4 regions of the Fictibacillus halophilus genome follow, and region 2 is predicted to be linked to each of the others. Evidence: riboswitches for the same ligand, from Rfam matches in the RefSeq annotation. Region 2 holds a riboswitch; each other region holds the start of a gene.
What was found. Region 2 has a riboswitch for S-adenosylmethionine ahead of metK (methionine adenosyltransferase). Riboswitches for the same ligand answer to the same signal wherever they lie in the genome.

Region 1: linked by a shared signal. The riboswitch ahead of I5J82_RS16850 (acyl-CoA dehydrogenase family protein) and the one ahead of metK (methionine adenosyltransferase) in region 2 are both predicted to bind S-adenosylmethionine.
Region 3: linked by a shared signal. The riboswitch ahead of I5J82_RS15430 (sulfite oxidase-like oxidoreductase) and the one ahead of metK (methionine adenosyltransferase) in region 2 are both predicted to bind S-adenosylmethionine.
Region 4: linked by a shared signal. The riboswitch ahead of I5J82_RS01590 (PLP-dependent aspartate aminotransferase family protein) and the one ahead of metK (methionine adenosyltransferase) in region 2 are both predicted to bind S-adenosylmethionine.

Annotation. Positions count from the first base shown of each region.
Region 1 is NZ_JAEACF010000001.1:3,303,501-3,308,337, reverse strand. It holds gene I5J82_RS16860 (oxalate decarboxylase family bicupin) at 1-951, opposite strand, end outside; gene I5J82_RS16855 (DUF817 domain-containing protein) at 1,121-1,903, opposite strand; gene I5J82_RS16850 (acyl-CoA dehydrogenase family protein) at 2,022-3,179, opposite strand; SAM riboswitch class I at 3,467-3,578, opposite strand; SAM riboswitch class I at 3,733-3,834, shown strand; gene I5J82_RS16845 (LLM class flavin-dependent oxidoreductase) at 3,950-4,837, shown strand, end outside.
Region 2 is NZ_JAEACF010000001.1:2,367,311-2,372,147, forward strand. It holds partial or broken gene I5J82_RS12290 (glycosyltransferase family 4 protein) at 1-931, shown strand, start outside; gene metK (methionine adenosyltransferase) at 1,203-2,408, opposite strand; SAM riboswitch class I at 2,571-2,701, opposite strand; gene pckA (phosphoenolpyruvate carboxykinase (ATP)) at 2,963-4,546, shown strand; gene I5J82_RS12305 (alpha/beta hydrolase family protein) at 4,645-4,837, opposite strand, start outside.
Region 3 is NZ_JAEACF010000001.1:3,018,782-3,023,618, reverse strand. It holds gene I5J82_RS15445 (vWA domain-containing protein) at 1-1,044, shown strand, start outside; gene I5J82_RS15440 (hypothetical protein) at 1,098-1,289, opposite strand; gene I5J82_RS15435 (hypothetical protein) at 1,469-1,759, shown strand; gene I5J82_RS15430 (sulfite oxidase-like oxidoreductase) at 1,788-2,456, opposite strand; SAM riboswitch class I at 2,925-3,032, opposite strand; gene I5J82_RS15425 (hypothetical protein) at 3,097-3,312, opposite strand; gene I5J82_RS15420 (S8 family peptidase) at 3,440-4,615, opposite strand.
Region 4 is NZ_JAEACF010000001.1:291,343-296,179, forward strand. It holds gene I5J82_RS01585 (hypothetical protein) at 284-1,393, shown strand; SAM riboswitch class I at 1,570-1,685, shown strand; gene I5J82_RS01590 (PLP-dependent aspartate aminotransferase family protein) at 1,871-3,661, shown strand; gene I5J82_RS01595 (aliphatic sulfonate ABC transporter substrate-binding protein) at 3,755-4,744, shown strand; gene I5J82_RS01600 (ABC transporter permease) at 4,768-4,837, shown strand, end outside.

The DNA of each region.
Region 1 (4,837 bases), 940 kb from region 2:
ATAATGACCGAATGCAAACGGAACATATCCCACATCACCAGCTCTTACGTCAAACGTTCGTGCCGTTCCATTTCCAGCGAAAGCGGTCATCCGCCCTTGACCAGCTAAATAATATTGCCACTCATCATTATTCGGATGCCAATGCAACTCTCTCATTCCGCCAGGTTTTATTTCTACTAAAGCAGCAGCGATTCTTTGTGAGATCGGGAAGTTCGTAGAATCTACGATACGAACGGTTCCGCCGGGTGTAACGAGTGGTTTTTGAGCCATTAAGCGGTGCGTGAAGCTTAACGGAACCGTTCCATATGGATCAGCTATAGCTTGTGTTTCAATGGGACCCGGAACGGTAGACTGATAGATATAACGTTGTTCAGTCGGAATGTTCGCAAATGCGCTCTCAGGTATACCGAAGTTTGCTGAAAGAACTTCTTTCGGTGTGTGTGCAAACCAATCTGAAATAGAGAATGTGCTGAGATCAGAGAAATTCCCATCATCGAATACTAGTAAAAACTCACAGCCTTCTTCAAGTCCTTGAATCGAATGAGGAATGCCGGGAGGGAAGTACCAAAGATCGCCTTCACCCACATCGGCGATAAAATTCCGGCCGTTTTGATCAACCGATGTAATCCGAGCACGGCCTAAAATCATATAAGCCCACTCCGCTTCTTGGTGCCAATGAAGCTCCCTTACACCACCTGGGGTCAGACGCATGTTTACACCAGCAAGCGTCTTTGCGACAGGAAGCTCACGAACCGTAATCTCTCTCGACCAGCCTCCAAAGTTTAATTGCATATGTGTATCCGAATAGGAAAATCGTAAGTTCGGTACAGTTCCAGCATCTGTTGCAGGAGAAACTAACATATCCGGATTTTGTATATCACGCATAATGTCACGAGGTCCTAAGTCGGTCGCACCCGCACCATCACTGCGAATTGGTTGCGGAATCTGCATTTGTCTTCGTTGCTGTTGATCTTTATTATTCTTATCCACGTGATGAGCTCCTCTCTATAGAAGGTTCAAACGTCATCACTGTATTCATATGGAGAGGACATCTTAAACATGCAAATTTCTTGAGAAGGATCTTAACAAAGAAAAAAACACCTAAAAAGCTTACCGCCACTTAAAGGTGTTTTGTATGCGTAAAAATATCGTCTTGGTGGCTTTTAATGCGTTTTAATTGTGCCACGATAATGATACTGATGATTACGAGCAGAAACCATGAGCTGATCTTACCAATATGCACGAGAGACCAAGCTGCTTCCTGATTGGGGTACTGCCAGGCTCCGAGAAACGTTGTGATGTTTTCAGCAATCCAGATAAAAAATCCAATCAACAAAAAAGAAAGAAGGATTGGCATTTTATAAACCCGTTCGTTGATCGTATAATGAACAACGGTTTTATAAAAGATAGGAAATAAAAGCAGAATCAAAATCCATCTGGCATCAAACAAGTAGTGATGGGTAAAAAAGTTCGAATAGATCAGTACACAAATCCCGAAAGAAAAGAGGGGATTCGGCCACCCCTTGATCTGAAGGTCTAGCCTCCGCCAGCTTTGGCAAATATAGCTCGCAACACTAGCATACATAAAACCACTGTATAGAGGTACACCGTAAATCTTAGAATAGGCTTCTTCAGGATAGCTCCAAGACCCCATATGAACTTTAAATAGCTCTAGAGCCAGGCCGATCAAGTGAAAGACACAGATGACTTTTAGTTCATCTACCGTTTCAAGTTTCGTTACGATCATGGCAACCTGTGTGACGAGACAAAGAAGAAGTATGAAGTCGTATCGAGGGATGAACGGAATGCTGACGAATTTTGAAAGAGCTAACGCACCAAAGATAATGACTGGAAAGATGCAAGAAAGTGCTTGTAAATAAGTGAATGTAAGAAGCGCCCTCATGAGTAAACCACCTTTTATCAATATGGAAATATATTGTATCCATAATAACCTATGGTGATTTAAATCTCATCATACAAAAAAATGTTGAGTTTAACATGAATCTGTCAGTTGACTTCTATTACTTAAGCGCTGCATCTGCTAACGAATAAACAATCGCATCATCTGTTGGTGGATTATGAAGACCGGCTCTTACATCGCGAAAGTGCCGCTGAAGCGGATTTTGTACAGAAAGACTTCGAGCACCAACGATTCTCATTGCGAGGTCAACGACTCTGTTCGCACTGTTTGTTACAGAATGCTTAACGGCAGCGAGTTCGGTTCCTAGATTCTGCCGTTCTTCAGGGTGGTTTACCCATTTTTCAGCAACGGCATGCAGAATCGTTCTTGCTTGGAATAGCTCAAGTTCTATCTTGCCAATCTTTCTTCTCACTTCTGGCACGTCTGAGATCGGTCCAGATAAAGTGTTAGGACTATATTCAGATGCAAATTGAATCGCATAATTTCGCGCGGCTCTTGCAATTCCAAGGTATACAGCTGGCACTTGCAAATACCAGCCTTTAGGAACGATGTTCTTCCCATCTTCAACAACGAGAAGGTTCTCCTGGGGTACATAAACGTCTTTCAAAAGGAGGTCATCGCTTTTTGTCCCTCTCATCGAGATGCTATCCCAAGTCTCTTTTACAGAAACTCCTTTTTCCCGATGATTCACTAAGAAAAATCCTTTATGGTTGGTTTCTGAGAGGGTAGCTGTAACGATTGAGTAATCAAGGGCTTCTGCCATAGAAGTAAAAGCTTTGCTTCCGTTGATCAACCATCCGTCTGCTTTCTTGACTGCAATTGTAGTAGGAATACCGCCCCGAGAAGGACTTCCCGTCGCACGCTCTGTTTGTGCCAGGTTAATGAGTGCTTTTTGTTCAACAATTTTCCGGGTAAGATCAGCGAACGAGTTACCATTCCAATGCCGGTTTTCTGCCGCCTCTAAAAGAGTACCCAAATGCCACCCAAGAGAAAGAGCAGTAGGAGCATCCCCTTCAGCTAAATGCTCTTGAATCGTTAAGAACTCAACCAGATTTAACCCTTTACCACCATATTCTTTTGGAATGGTAAGAGAAAGAAAGCCTGCATCCTTCAAATCTTGAAAGTTCTCATAAGGAAAAACGCCTTCTTGATCTACAACACCTGCCCGATTCTTAAAAATTTCTTTCAGTGCTAAAGCGGTATTTATCGCTTCTTCAAAATGATTGATCTCAGTGGTTTTTCTCAAAGGTAAGCTCATGGTTCCCTCCTGATTTTTTTATCATGTAGTGATTTTTGTTTACATAGTTTTTATACTACAGTGACTTGTTGGTTGGAGTGTAAGGTGCGAGACTCCTGCGGGACAGGTGGGCAGGTGAGACACTTAAGAGTGAAACGAACGAATGTGGCTCACCGCCTGCCCCGCGGAAAGCGAGCACCTGAAACGGAAATCAACAGCTTTCAAGTACTTACTTTTAATAACAACAAACACAAAAAAGCCCTCTTTCAAAGACGAAAGAGGACGCAGATTCCATATGCTTACACGCTCTCTCATCTATCAGACATTCTAAAAACATCTGCTGGAATTAGCACCTTTCTTTTAACAAAGCGGTTGCTGCAGGATCGTAGGACCAGTTCCTCCCCTGACTCTTGATAAGATTTATTATTTAATTATTAGTCACCACTATAGAGGATAAAGCAAACCGCTGTCAACTAAAAACTGATTGTTAAGAAAATTATTTTATTTCTCTAAATTCCATTGACAGGCTATTTTTATTCCTGTATATTTCGTTACTAAATTGAATATTTTCGATTCCTTATCGAGAGAGGTGGAGGGACTGGCCCTTTGAAGCCTCGGCAACAACTATTTTTAGGACTGTGCCAATTCCAGCAGGCGAAAGCTTGAAAGATAAGAGGAGATCTATATACGTATGTTTATTTCACGTATTTTCAAACCTCTTCTCATTGCCGAAGAGGTTTTTTATTTTCTCTTGGAGCGGGTACAAAAAATTGGATATGGAGGAATGTATGTTGAGTAAAGAAATTTTGTTAAATGCGTTCGAGATGACAAGTGCCATGCACAATTCTCATGGCCTTTGGAAGCACCCGGAGAACAAGAGACATAGAAGTTATAAGGATCTGAACTATTGGATCGAGTATGCGAAGCTTTTAGAAAGAGGCAAGTTTGATGCTGTATTCTTTGCAGATGTGTTAGGGGTTTACGACGTTTATAAACAAAGCAAAGCTCCATCTATTCGTGACGGACTTCAAGTGCCTTTAAACGATCCGGCACTTCTCGTGTCGGCTATGGCTAGCGTAACAGAGAATCTGTCTTTTGCTGTGACGGTGAGCACAACGTATGAACAGCCGTTTGGCAACGCACGTCGTTTTTCTACGCTAGATCACCTAACAAATGGACGAATCGCATGGAATGTAGTCACTTCTTATCTGCCAAACGCGGCGAGAAATTTTGGACTGCAGAATATGATCAAGCACGATGAACGGTACAACATCGCGGATGAATACCTAGATGTTTCGTATAAGCTTTGGGAGAGCAGCTGGGAAGATGAGGCAGTTGTAGAAGATGTTGAAAACAATAAACTGGTGGATCCTGAAAAAGTCCATGAGATCAATCATGAAGGGCAATACTTCAGCGTTGAAGGACCTCACTTAAGCGAGCCTTCTCTGCAGCGGACACCTGTGATTTACCAAGCGGGAACGTCTGAGCGTGGTCGAGACTTTGCAGCAAAGCATGCTGAATGTATTTTTGTAGGTGGCCCGACGCCTGAGAGAATTCGCTTTTATGCGGATGATATTCGTAAACGCGCTATCAAACACGGTCGAAATCCAGAAAACATAAAGATCTTTTCTTTCTTAAACGTGGTGGTAGGAAGAACGACACAAGAAGCGGAGGAAAAG
Region 2 (4,837 bases):
TGAACGGCGAACTGCACAAATTCAAGCCAGACCTCCTTCACGTAGCTACACCTTTTAACATCGGACTATTTGGAATGAGATATGGAAAGAAAGAAAAGATTCCCATGGTCGCCTCTTATCACACACATTTTGACCGCTATCTTGTACACTACCACCGTGATCTATTACTTCCCTTACTTTGGCGTTATTTACAATGGTTTCATAGACCTTTTGAAAAAATCTTTGTTCCGAGTGAAGAAACGAAAAATGTTTTGTACTCGAAAAGTTTTATAAATGTTGAAATATGGTCAAGAGGAGTTGACTGTAACATGTTCACCCCTCAAAATCGTGATTACTCTGTCAGAGAAAAATATAACATCTCTAAAAAGTATATCTTTTTGTATGTCGGCAGACTCGCACCGGAGAAAGGTCTAGATGTATTACAAGAAATCATAAACAAGTTACCCTCTTCTTTAAAAGAGTGTGTCCATTGGTTAATTGTCGGTGATGGTCCTGATCGAAACGTGGTTGATCAGTGGGAGAAAAAGCATTCAAATGTAACCTGTACAGGTTATCTATCCGGAGAAGAGCTTGCACGTGTTTATGCTTCTTCCGATCTTTTCGTCTTCCCCTCTTCTACAGAAACGTTTGGCAATGTTGTTCTTGAAGCGGCTCATCTGGATTGCCTGCCATGGTTGCGGATTCAGGCGGAGTAACTGAAATTGTCCAAGATGGTGTTACGGGGTGCATCTGTAAAGCTAGAGAACCTGACTCATTCATTCAAAATATTATTTCTATTATGGAAGATCCAACGCTCTTGCGTTCTATGAAAATAAAAGCAAGAAATTATGCGATGACTAAATCTTGGTCATTTATTTTTGGGAATCTTTTGATGCAGTATGAGGAAGTTATTTTTACGAAGAAGAATAAAAATAAAACAATCATTGCGTAGCAGGCGCAAGATGAATATTAAGATATCCCTATATTTTAATTTTTATATCCCCCTGATAAACATTAGCGGTTCAAATGTTTATCAGGGGGACACCAAGAATTTTACACGAGGTAATCACAATTATATCCGTCAATAAGGTACATTTTTTTCAGTAAAACTTCTGATTAATTCCTTATTTAAAAATTTTTTCGATTTTCAACAGATCCTCCTTAACTGACGGATCACTACAAAAAAAGCAGACTTCCATTAGGAAGTCTGCTTTAACATATCATTAAATATTCGCTTGTTTCTTAAGCTCTGCAGCTTTATCTGTGTTTTCCCAAGGAAGATTGATGTCAGTACGTCCGAAGTGGCCGTATGCAGCAGTTTGCTTGTAGATCGGACGGCGAAGATCAAGCATCTTAATGATTCCAGCCGGACGAAGATCGAAGTTGTTGCGAACTAGTTCTACAAGAACTTCTTCAGAAACTTTTCCTGTTTCAAAAGTGTTTACAGCGATTGAAACGGGTTGAGCTACACCGATTGCATAAGCAAGCTGAACTTCTACTTTGTCAGCTAGACCTGATGCTACGATGTTCTTAGCTACATAACGAGCAGCATAAGCAGCTGAACGGTCAACTTTAGTTGCGTCCTTACCTGAGAATGCACCGCCACCGTGACGAGCATATCCACCGTAAGTATCAACGATGATCTTACGGCCAGTAAGACCAGCATCACCTTGTGGTCCACCGATTACGAAACGGCCAGTTGGGTTGATGAAGTATTTTGTGTTCTCGTCGATCAACTCAGCAGGAACAACAGGTGTGATTACTTTTTCTTTGATGTCTCTTTGAATTTCTTCAAGTGTGTTCTCAGGGTGATGCTGAGTAGAAATGACGATTGTGTCGATACGTACTGGCTTATCGTTCTCATCATACTCAACAGTTACTTGAGTTTTTCCATCTGGACGTAAGTATGGAATCTCTTCAGTCTTACGAACTTCTGTAAGACGACGAGATAATTTATGAGCTAGCGAGATTGGAAGAGGCATAAGCTCTTCTGTTTCGTTACACGCAAATCCGAACATTAGACCTTGGTCACCTGCACCGATTGCTTCGATTTCAGCATCTGTCATAGAACCTTCTCTTGCTTCAAGAGCTTGGTCAACACCCATCGCGATATCAGCAGATTGCTCATCGATAGAAGTTAATACTGCACACGTTTCAGAATCGAAACCATATTTTGCACGATCATAACCGATTTCTTTAATTGTCTCACGTACAACTTTTGGGATATCTACATAAGTAGAAGTTGTGATTTCACCTGCAACAAGTACAAGACCTGTAGTTACAGATGTTTCACATGCTACACGAGCATTTGCATCATTAGCTAAAATTTCATCTAGAATCGCATCTGAGATCTGATCACAGATCTTATCTGGATGGCCTTCTGTAACGGATTCTGATGTAAATAAACGACGACTAACTTTTTTGGACAAGTTAATATCCTCCCTTTAACTGCTTTCAGTATGATACGGTACTTTATTCTTATCTATTTTACACAGTTTATGTTCTTAACCTGAAAAAGGCATAAAAAAAGCCCTTCCCTGTTTCACATACATTCACGAGGGAAAAGGTTTTAAAACCATAATGCCTTCAACCTCTTATTGTCCAAGGTTATTTTCACCTTGCAGGTTAGCACCTTTTCATTTCCAGTGGCGTTATTGTTACCACTTTCATGTCGGTTGCTGGGTTTCATAGGGCCTGTCCCTCCACCTACTCAGAATAAGAGTAGCCGTTCTCGAAATATGATAGCGTAATGAGCACTCTCTGTCAATAGAAAACCCTATGAATAGCAATTAGTTTAGAGTATTATATTCTATAGAATGAAAGCGTTTTAAATAAGATGGATAATTCACATGATTTTAATCTTTTTTTAGGAAGCAAGAACTTTTTTGATGCACTTTCATAAAATAGTATACATTATTTAATTCAATGTGTTATACTAATTTTCGAATATATCACTCTAGGATAAAGGATGGTACTGTCTCATATGAATACTTTGGAATTTACGACAACCTTAAACGATCTTGTGACCCGTGAAACAACTCACCAGAACTTACCTGTTCCGGTTTTAGTAGAAAAATCTCTTCAGCGTAACGAGGGCATCCTTACATCCACAGGAGCACTTCAAGCTACAACGGGGAAATATACAGGCCGTTCCCCTGAGGATAAATTTATCGTTGAAGATGCTTCCATTAAAGATTCAATCGATTGGGGAAAGGTAAATAAGCCATTTTCACCAGAAAACTTTGATAAATTATACAAAAAAGTCCTCCAATACTTAGGGAATAAAGAAGAATTATTCGTATTTAAAGGGTTTGCTGGTGCAGACCGCGAGTATCGCCTTCCTATCCAAGTAATCAATGAGTATGCATGGCATAACCTTTTTGCTCATCAAATGTTTGTGCGCCCGAACCACGATGAGCTAGATACTCATGAATCTCAATTCACAGTTGTTTCAGCGCCAGGATTTCAAGCTAACCCGGCTGAAGATGGAACAAACTCCGAGACATTTATTATCGTTTCTTTCGAGAAGAAAATTGTTTTGATCGGTGGTACTGAGTACGCAGGTGAAATTAAAAAATCTGTATTCTCTGTCATGAACTACATTCTACCTGAAAAAGGCATTCTATCTATGCACTGTTCTGCAAACGTTGGGAATGAAGGAGATGTGGCTTTATTTTTCGGACTATCCGGAACTGGAAAAACTACTTTATCTGCTGACCCGAATCGTCGTTTGATCGGAGATGATGAGCATGGTTGGGCTAACACTGGTGTCTTCAATATCGAAGGTGGATGTTATGCTAAAACAATCGACCTCTCTAAAGAAAAAGAACCACAAATTTGGAACGCGATTCGTTTTGGAAGTGTTTTAGAGAATGTGATGATCGACCCAGTTACGAGAGAAGCTGATTATAAAGATTCTTCACTAACAGAAAACACACGCGCAGCGTATCCTGTTGATGCTATTCCAAATATTATTCAACCAAGTGTCGCAGGACACCCGAACACAATCATCTTCTTAACAGCTGACGCATTCGGTGTACTGCCTCCAATCAGCAAACTTACTAAAGAACAAGCAATGTATCACTTCTTATCAGGATACACAAGCAAACTAGCAGGAACAGAAAGAGGCGTAACATCACCACAAGCTACGTTCTCAACATGTTTCGGCGCACCATTCCTGCCACTCCCTGCTACCGTTTATGCTGAGATGCTTGGCAAGAAAATCGATCAGCACAACGTTCAAGTATATCTTGTTAACACAGGTTGGTCAGGTGGAGAATACGGCATTGGAAGTCGTATGAATCTAGGTCATACACGTGCTATGGTGCAGGCTGCTTTAGAAGGTGAACTTGCTTCTGTCGAAACAGTCGTAGATCCTATATTTGGACTTCATATTCCTACACATTGCCCTGGTGTACCAGATCAAGTTCTTCAACCGAAGAAAACGTGGAAAGATCAAGATGCTTATGATGTTAAAGCCAAAGAGCTAGCAAGCCAATTTAATGCCAACTTCGAAAAATTCAAATCAGTTTCACTTGAGATCTCTCAAGCTGGACCGCTCGTTTAATACACTGTATAAGAACCTTCCATTCTAGCAATGGAAGGTTTTTTGATTTTGTACATTATCTTGGCGTTAAAGCCAATAAACAAAAAAAGGAGCTAAAGTCACATTTCAGCTCCTTTTCCATGTCCTTTCATCCATGCACATAAAGCATATGTAATCTTTCGGTTCTCTTTTGGCGGAAAATAATGTGTGTACTCGGGATAGATCCATGTTTCACATGGCTTTTTGAGTTCTTTTAGCTTTTTTTCAATCTTAAGTGTATGTTCTACACTTACATTTTTATCTTTCATGCCG
Region 3 (4,837 bases), 650 kb from region 2:
GATCAAGGGACCAACACGGATCTGTTAGGAGAAGGTGCGAGGGAAGCGGAGAGTGGTGACGCGGTGTTCGGATCGGTTCAAACGAGCGCCAAAAGTACAGACAACAACGACTTCGACACCCAAAACGAGCATGAAGCCGAAACCGACAACAACCAAAATGGTTCCGACTCTGCAAACCACTTCCCATACGGAGAAGTGAACAAAAATGTCACCGAGCATTTTTTGCCAGCAAAACCGGCAACACTAGACGAAATTGCTCAATATGACGAATACAACCAAGAGATCGCGCCATTCGTTTCGCAGCTGAAGCAAAACTTTTTAAAAACGATGGAGCACAAACGAACAGCACCGAGAGAAGATCTGCACTTTGGAAGACTCGGAAAGAAGCTTACAAGACTCGTAACCGATAAGAACCCAAGACTTTTCCGAAAAAAGCAAGAATCTCAACAAGAACTCGATACGACGTTCACGCTCCTCGTTGACTGCTCTGCGTCCATGTTCAACAAGATGGAAGAGACGCAAAAAGGGATCGTGCTTTTTCATGAAACGTTAAAAGCTCTTCGGATACCGCATTCGGTAGTTGGCTTTTGGGAAGATGCAGCAGATGCTTCAACGAACGATCAGCCGAACTATTTTCATGAAGTGATCTCCTATCGCAACTCTCTGCATCAATCAGGAGCACCGATCATACAGCTCGAACCGCAAGAAGATAACCGTGACGGATATTCAATCAGACGTATGGGTGAAGAACTGGCTAAACGTCCAGAGCAACAGAAAGTCTTACTTGTTTTCTCAGACGGAGAACCAGCGGCTTTTGATTATGAATCGCATGGAGTACTTGATACACACGAAGCGGTCACCCGTACACGAAAGCTTGGGATCGAGACGATCGGGATGTTTATCGCGAACGGAGAGATCACAGAGGAAGAAGAGAAGTTGATGCAGAACATCTATGGGCCGCAAAACGTAGTTGTGCCAAGTGCTTCAGAGCTTGTCGACTATCTGATGCCCGTACTTCGTAAGCTGCTTTTTAAATCGCTATAAAACGCCAAAACGCCTGGGGGCAGCAAACCCCGAGGCGTTTTTTTATGTATGTATCAATACTCCAATAGCTTCAGCCAAGCAAAGATTACTCCAACAAACCCTGTGTAGCTAAAGATTTTGACAGACCATTCTGGTAAGGCTGTTCGAAGCAGGCTTGAGAAAATGCCGACCACAATGATTGCGGCAATTAAGATGTAAATGGAAATGATATCGAACGGAATACGAAAAGACAGCCATTGTTCCATCGCCAAACCTCCCTAGTAAGGATAATATCGGTCAAAATGCCTATACATGAAGAACAATTTACGAAAAAAAGTCGAATTTTTACGTTTCGAAAATCAGAATAGGAAAGGAGGAACATCGGGCACCGCAAACAGGGCAAACGCATATAGTATTACATATTCGTGTGTTAGGAGTGAATGATGTGAATCAACGTGTAGTAGACGTCATTTTAGCAGAAGCAGAAGAAGAATATTTAGCAAATAATAAAGATGGTACCACGTTTGCTGCAGAACTCGCCTTACTCGCCTCAACGCTTGTGACCGCGGGGGATTTCTTAGCAACGTTCAGTGCAGCGATCGCTCTCAGACAAGTGTATATCGATCAAGCACAGGACCTAAAAGACCAGCAAGAACAAGAAGCTCAGATGAAAGACATCCAAGATCAAATTACGGCGTTAAAAAATGAGATTAAAATGCTGAGGGGAAGAAAGTAAACAATTTTCCCCTCTATTTCTTATGAGATCAATCATACTCTTTCTTTTTCCACTCATCCTCAGGCATCTCAAACTCATCGCTCGAAAATCGTTCTTCTTTAAACGGATCGCCATACATATGAAAGCCGTTCTGCTCCCAAAAGCCTGGCTGATCCTCTTCCAAGAACTCGAACTTGCGAATCCACTTGGCACTTTTCCAAAAATAAAGATGAGGAACAATTAGGCGAAGCGGAAATCCATGCTTGTCCGTTAAGGGCTTGCCGTCAAACGAGTGCGCAAGAATAACATCATCGCGTAACAGATCTGCAAGCGGAACATTCGTCGTATAATCGTAATCAGCGTGGACCATTACATACTTTGCTTTTGGATCCACATCAAAATGCTTTAAAAAGTCCGTAAATTTAACACCTTCAAACGCATTGTCGAACCGTGACCATCTTGTCACACAGTGAATATCACGGACTACTGTCATTTGAGGCATCTTCATGATGTCTTCAAAACTAAATTCGACACGTTTTCCTACGAGTCCTTCTACAGATAACGACCATTTTTTCATATCGTAAACAGGAACTTCTCCTTCATGAAGGATGGGGAACTTTTTTGTTTCAACCTGCCCAGGAGGCAAGCGGTCATCCAGTTTTTCATCGGCTTCTGGGACACGCATCTTTTTAATGCGGTCCGCTTTGTTAAGGTCCATACATGAACATCCTTTCTTTACTTGTGAAAAAGTTATTGCTGAATCTCAAGATGCTTTTGGATGCGGTTGATTTCCGCTCCAGGTTGCTCGCTTTCCGCGGAGTGTGCGGTGAGCCTCTTAGCGCATTGCGCTGTTAAGAGTCTCACCTGTCTAGCTACAGTGGCTAACCCCTCGAGGTCAAAAGTCAAACGGTCATAAAGGCAAACAAACGCCTTCCTAGTCCGTTCGCCTTTTGCTTGTCGGGGCTGGACGAGCCACTTTCACTTTTGGGACTGTCCCACTGATCCCGCAGGACAAGGAAGGCTTCGGCAGCGACACATCGCACGAAGAAAATTTGAAGTTCAATTTTCGAGGAGTCTCACACCTTCCGCTCCAATCAACTATCTATGAAGTTAATGATAGAGCAGCATCCAACAAAAAAACGCCCTCTTTTTTTAAAAAAAGAGGACGAATGGTTCTGTTCACATCCTCTTATCTTTCAGTCTGTAAAACTGTTAGATGTAGCACCGTGCCTAACAAAATAGGTGGTTGCCGGGCTTCATAGGGCTAATTCCCTCCGCCTGCTCGAAATAAGAGACCGATAAATCGGCTTTAAACGATATTAAAAGTTACAACTATTATACAATCCGTACATGAAAAATCAACTTAGAAAAGAATCAGCAACAAAAGACATCTCACGAGAAATACCAAGATACAGTACGACAACGCCAAAAACCGCTGTACTGATTAAGAAAAAGTAAACGATTTTTTCTTCCGCTTCTTTTTCACTCTGCCTTTTTTCTGATTCCGTCGACTCACTCTTGCCAGAGCCTTGAGACGTTTTTTTCTTTTGCTTACCCTTACCAAGACCAAACATAGCTAAAATCCTCCGCTCTTTACAGCTGTTTCTGTTTACAGTTTTTCAATAATGAGCGGATTCTAAACAAAAAAACCTCTAGAAGTCTTAAAATATAAGACTTCTAGAGGTTTTGAAATTGTAATGACTATTGCTGAACGGCTTTTGCTGCATTCACACGACCGTTTTGGAACAGCGTGCCAGTGCCTGTTACAGGATCTGCCGTATCCTCAAGTGCTGCTCGAATTTGTGAAGCGTTCTTACCTTGAGCGGCCAGAAGTCCAGCTACACCCGCAACAACCGGTGATGCCATGGAAGTTCCTGAGAAACTCGCATACTGGTTGTTTGGTGTCGTTGAATAGATGTCAACACCAGGTGCCGCGATATCTACCCACGTACCAAAGTTAGAGAAAGACGCTTTTTTATCGTTTTGATCAGTAGCGGCAACCGCAATTGCGTTTGAATAATATGCCGGATAACTCGGAAGTAAAACGCCAGAGTTACCAGCAGCAGCAATTACAAGCGATCCTTTACTAGATGCATAGTTCACCGCATCTTCAAGAGTTTGCGTACCAACAGATCCGCCAAGACTTAAGTTGATAACTTGTGCACCTTGGTCAGCTGCGTAACGGATGCCTTGTGCAACATCATCCAGTGAACCACTGCCTTCTGCGTCTAATACGCGAACAGCTAGGATTGATGCTTTAGGAGCTAGCCCTGCGATACCAACACCGTTATTCGTGTTCGCAGCTGCAATTCCTGCAACGTGAGTACCATGTTCGTTCTCATCGATCGGGTCGTTGTCATCATCAACGAAGTCAGCACCTTTAATTACTTTTCCGGCTAGATCCGGGTGATTGTAGTCAACGCCTGTGTCAATTACGGCGATTTTTACAGATGATGAACTTTGCGTTGTGTCCCAAGCTTGCTCGGCACCAACTTTTTGAGGAGCGTATTGTTGCTTATATGCAGGGTCGTTCGGAACATAACTAGCATGGAACGTAGCGTTTGGCTCAGCGTATTCCACGGATTCTAAACTCTCATATTGTTTTACTGCGTCTGCCACATTGCCATCGACTTTTACAACGGTAAAGTCTTTCGTCACATCCACAACTTTACCGCCAAACTTTGAAACCTTATTTTCAACAGAGCTTGCAGCTGAAACAGAATCTTTAAAATGTACGATAATTTCCTGTGATGCAGCTTCCTGTTTAACTGAAGGTGTAAAAGAAGCTTCCTTCGCTGGCTCAGCAGCTGAAGCTGGAAGAGCCAAAGAGACGACTAGTGGTACAGATGCGGCAACTGTCACGAAACGCTTTAACATAAAAATCACTCCTCAGATGTATTTACCAAGCGGACTTAGGCTTAGTTGGTAAGGAATTCAACAGCATTCAACAAAACCCTTTATTGTTATCTAGAAATAATGATAACTTACTATAATGCTGTCGAAGGTGAGACTTTCTATCTATGGTTAAAGCGTAACATGTAAAACTATTTTATTATCTTGAGATATGATTAAGATAGTAAACATTACTTAACAAATCTG
Region 4 (4,837 bases), 2.1 Mb from region 2:
CCAGCGGCTGACAAGCATGCTGGACGAGCGCCATATGAAAAATACGAGCGCCATATGAAAAATACGAGCGCCATATGAAAAATACGAGCGCCATATGAAAAATACGAGCGCCATATGAAAAATGGAAGCTCCTCCGCTTTTTATTTTCTCTTGAACGCCGTTTCTTATCCCTCCATAAGACTTCAGACCTACAAGATAACTTAAGAAAAAAGGATTTTTTTCGACATTTACCGAATATATGCTTCATGAAACGTATTTTCAATTTTAGAAAGAGGAACTTCTTATGAAAGAGACATTTGACTTGATTGATTATGCACTGCAAAAAAGCGGGTTAGAGGAACTTAAAGATCCGACTCAGGTTCAATATTTAGGTGAAGGAGCTTGGCATCTTGCTTATTTTGTTCAGCTGCGCACTGGGGATGCTGTGGTCGTACGTTTTCCGAAAACGGAGGCCTATGGAAGGAACGTTGAGTTTGATGAAGAAGCCATTCACTCAGAATATGCAGGGACTAGAGCATATTATGAGCTAGCTAATCAAGTTAAACCAGGAATCTGCCCTGCTTTTTTCAACTATCATGTAGAAAAAGACAGAACATTTACCGTTGAATCTTATGCGGGAAAGGCGATCAAGCTTGATCAACTAACGGCTGTAGAAGCGTTTCATATCGGAGCAGAACTTGGTGAGTTCTTTCGCAAGATGAATGCTGCACATCATGGCTTAAAAGGGTTCGGTTATCTCTCATGGAACGGAAAACATATTGAAGGGAAATACCACTCAGATGTTTCAGAATCTATGAAGAAAGAAAACACTGATTACATAAATGATTTTAAGAATTTTATAGATACGTATGAGGGGTCGATTTCTTCATCAGCTTTAGTTGATCTTCAAGCCTGCATGGAAGATAGAGAGATCGAAAATCATACGGTTGTACTTACTAATCAAGATACATCTCCAGAGAATATATTGCTGCATTCAGATGGTACTGTCTGTTTGATCGATCCTGTACCAATCTTATATAGCGGAGATTCGCTCGCGGGGAATTTTCTTAATAATTACCGTACCTTGTTCCCAACATTCTTTAATGCACCGCGTTATGCGCGACATGAATTTGATCGATTTGAAGACCGTTTGAAAAGAATAGCTGATGGATTTTTAGAAGGTTATTCTAATGGAGATCTAGCTATAAAGCGTCGAGTGAAACAAGAAGAGTTTATTCAACTTACTGATCTAACTGTTCTTCATTGGCATCTGCTTCAGACTGATGAATTAACCTCTGAACAGAAAATTCGTTACGGAGAAAGAGAAGCAATTGCCAATCGAATAACGGTACTTGTAAAAAAGATCGAAGAGTTTAAATGGTTGGATGAAAAAAGTGGAACAAAATTAGCATAACCGGCATAGCATGGGCATAATCTTAATTCAAAGCTGACAGTTGAACACTCATTCTATTGTATTACTTTTATGATTTTTCAAAAAACGGTTGACTTTTTAAAACATCTTACTCTATAATCCTATTCAAGAACAAAACAAACATCAGCACGTTAATGTGTTAAACATAATTTGAATATCTCTTATCCAGAGAGGCGGAGGGACTAGGCCCGATGAAGCCCGGCAACCAACAAACCACATTTGGTTTGGAAAGGTGCCAATTCCTACAGATCTTTTTTGATCTGAAAGATAAGAGGAGGACCAAAACCCTCTTCTTAGGAAGGGGGTTTTTCTTTTTTCCCCTTATCATACTTCACGTACAAACATCACTTAGTCACTTATTTCATTTTTAAAATCGAATATAGCAAAAGGGAAAAGCATTAATCTTTATCCCTAGTTTTCCTATAGATTTAATTTGGATAATAAGAAGGAGCGATTATAATGACAAAATCTTTTGATGGATACGATATTGAAACATTGCTATTACATGGGGGGCAAGCGCCTGACCCAACGACAGGATCACGAGCAGTACCTGTCTACCAGACTACTTCCTATGTTTTTTCTGATACAGATCATGCGCAAAGCCTTTTCGCACTCGACGAGCCAGGAAATATCTACAGTCGAATCGGAAATCCAACGGTTGATGTTTTCGAGAAAAGGGTTGCTCTTCTAGAAGATGGGGTTGCAGCTGTAGCTACTTCTTCTGGAATGTCAGCAATCGCGCTTGCCGTTTTAAACATCGCACATGCAGGAGATGAAATTATTGCAGCTACGAATCTATACGGAGGAACTTACAACCTATTTTCTACTACTCTTCCGAAATACGGAATTAACGTAAAGTTTGTAGATGCAGAGGATCCAGAGAATTTCAGAAAAGCGGTTACTCCAAACACGAAAGCATTTTTTGCTGAAACGATCGGTAACCCGAGTCTTAACGTATTAGATATTGAGGCAGTGGCAGATATTGCGCATGAGAACGGTGTACCTCTAATTATTGATAATACATTTGCAACGCCATATGTAACAAAACCGATAAGCTTTGGAGCGGACATCGTAATCCATTCAGCAACAAAGTGGATCGGCGGACATGGAACAGCCATTGGCGGTGTTGTGGTAGACGGAGGACGCTTTAATTGGAACTCAGAGAAATATCCAGGATTCACTGAGCCAGATAACAGCTATAACGGATTAAGATACGCAAATGACTTTGGAACGTTAGCTTTTGCGACTAAATTACGCGTACAGCTGTTAAGAGATTTTGGAGCATGCTTGAGTCCACACAATGCATTTCTTCTTTTACAAGGTTTAGAAACACTTCACTTACGAGTGGAAAAACATGCGAAAAACGCACAAGAAGTGGCTGAATATCTGGAAAAACATCCAGCGGTAGATTGGGTTTCATACCCTGGTCTTTCTTCGCACAGAAGTCATGAGCTTGCTAAAAAATATTTAAGCAATGGTTTTGGTTCGATCGTAAACTTTGGAATCAAGGGTGGGCGTGATGCAGGTCGTAAGGTCATCAACAACATTTCATTATGGTCACACGTTGCAAATGTTGGGGATGCAAAATCATTGATCATCCACCCTGCTTCTACCACTCATCAGCAGCTGAGCGGAGACGAATTAGTAGCAACTGGCGTAACAGAAGAACTTATTCGGTTATCGATTGGACTTGAATCCGTAAAAGATCTTACGAATGATCTTGATCGTGCGATACAAACGGCAACAGGGATCGGATCGGATAATACGGAGATCACGATTAATGATGAAGGTGTTATCCGCTGGGCATTGCAATCCTCACTATATAGAGCAGTAGAGAACGGTCAGGAAATTCAGCGTCCCAAAACACTAGCGATTGTTGGACTCAGTTCCAACCCAGCAAGACCTAGCCATAGATTAGCTAGAAAAATGCAGCGTCTTGGCTATAAAATCGTTCCTGTTAATCCAAGAGAAACGGAAGTACTTGATGAAAAAGCATATCCAGATTTAAAATCCATTCCGTTTCCGATTGATGTCGTTCAAGTATTTAGAAGTCCAGAAGCAGCGATTGAGCTTGCAAAAGAAGCAGCGATCACACAGCCAAAAGTGTTCTGGCTACAAGAAGGTGTCATCTCCCCAGAAGCCGCAAGAATAGCGAAAGAAGCTGGAATTGATGTGGTGCATAACAGATGTACGTATAAAGAAGCACAACGACTAAGAGGTACCATTTCAACGTATGCGTGTGAACTTTAAAAATAGAATTGCTGATGGAGCACAAGTCAACGACTTTCAAAAGTAACTCACAAAAATAATCATACAAAAAGGGATAAACGTGGAGGGAAATACATGAAGAAGATTTGGCAGAAAGCAGCACTGGCTTTAAGCATAGCTGGCGCTTTAGTGTTAGCGGGCTGTTCTAGCAGTGCTAAAGAAGGTGAAAAGCCAGAGAAGATCAGACTTGATTATGCCTTTTACTCTCCAACAAGTCTGGCACTTAAAAAGTTTGGCTGGGCAGAAGAGGCGTTTAAAAAAGAAGGCATAGAAGTAGAATGGGTTCAAAGTCAAGGAAGTAATAAAGCGCTTGAGTTTTTAAATTCAGATAGCGTTGATTTTGGATCGACAGCTGGTGCGGCAGCTTTAATCGCAAAAGACAAAGGTGCTCCAATTGAGTCGGTTTATATCTATTCTCAGCCAGAATGGACAGCGCTTGTCGGTGCAGATGGTTCAACGATTAAAGATGTAAAGGATTTGAAAGGCAAAAAAGTAGCTGCAACGTTTGGTACGGATCCGCACATCTTTTTACTACGAGCACTTGCAGATGCTGGCCTTTCTGCAAAGGATGTACAAATTGTAAATCTACAACATGCAGATGGGGCGAACGCTCTACTAAAAGGGCAAGTGGATGCTTGGGCTGGTTTAGATCCACATATGGCTAGAACAGAAGTTGAATCTGGTGCAACGTATATTTACCGCAATCCAGATTTTAATACGTATGGCACGTTGAATGTACGCTCTGAATTTGCTAAGAACCATCCGAAGCAAGTAGAACAAGTGATTGAACTATACGAAAAAGCAAGAAAATGGACGATTGAAAATCCAGAGGAAGCAGCAAAACTTTTATCTGAAGAAGCGGGGATTAAAGAAGATGTCGCAAAAAAACAACTCCAACGAAACAACTTCGAGGAACCTGTTCCAGGATCACAGCATGAAAAAGCTATATCGGCTGCAGGCGAAGTTCTCCAAAAAGAAGAGATTGTCAAAAAAGATACTAACATCGAAGATCTTGTGAAAAAATTGATCAATCCGAAGTTCGCAGAAAAAGTGATCAACCAATAAATGAGAGAGAGGAGGAAGTGTCGATGATTTCTGAAACACATAAGTGGAAAGTAGCACAGAGAGCTTCCCCTCAAAAGCTCTCTTCATCGAAAG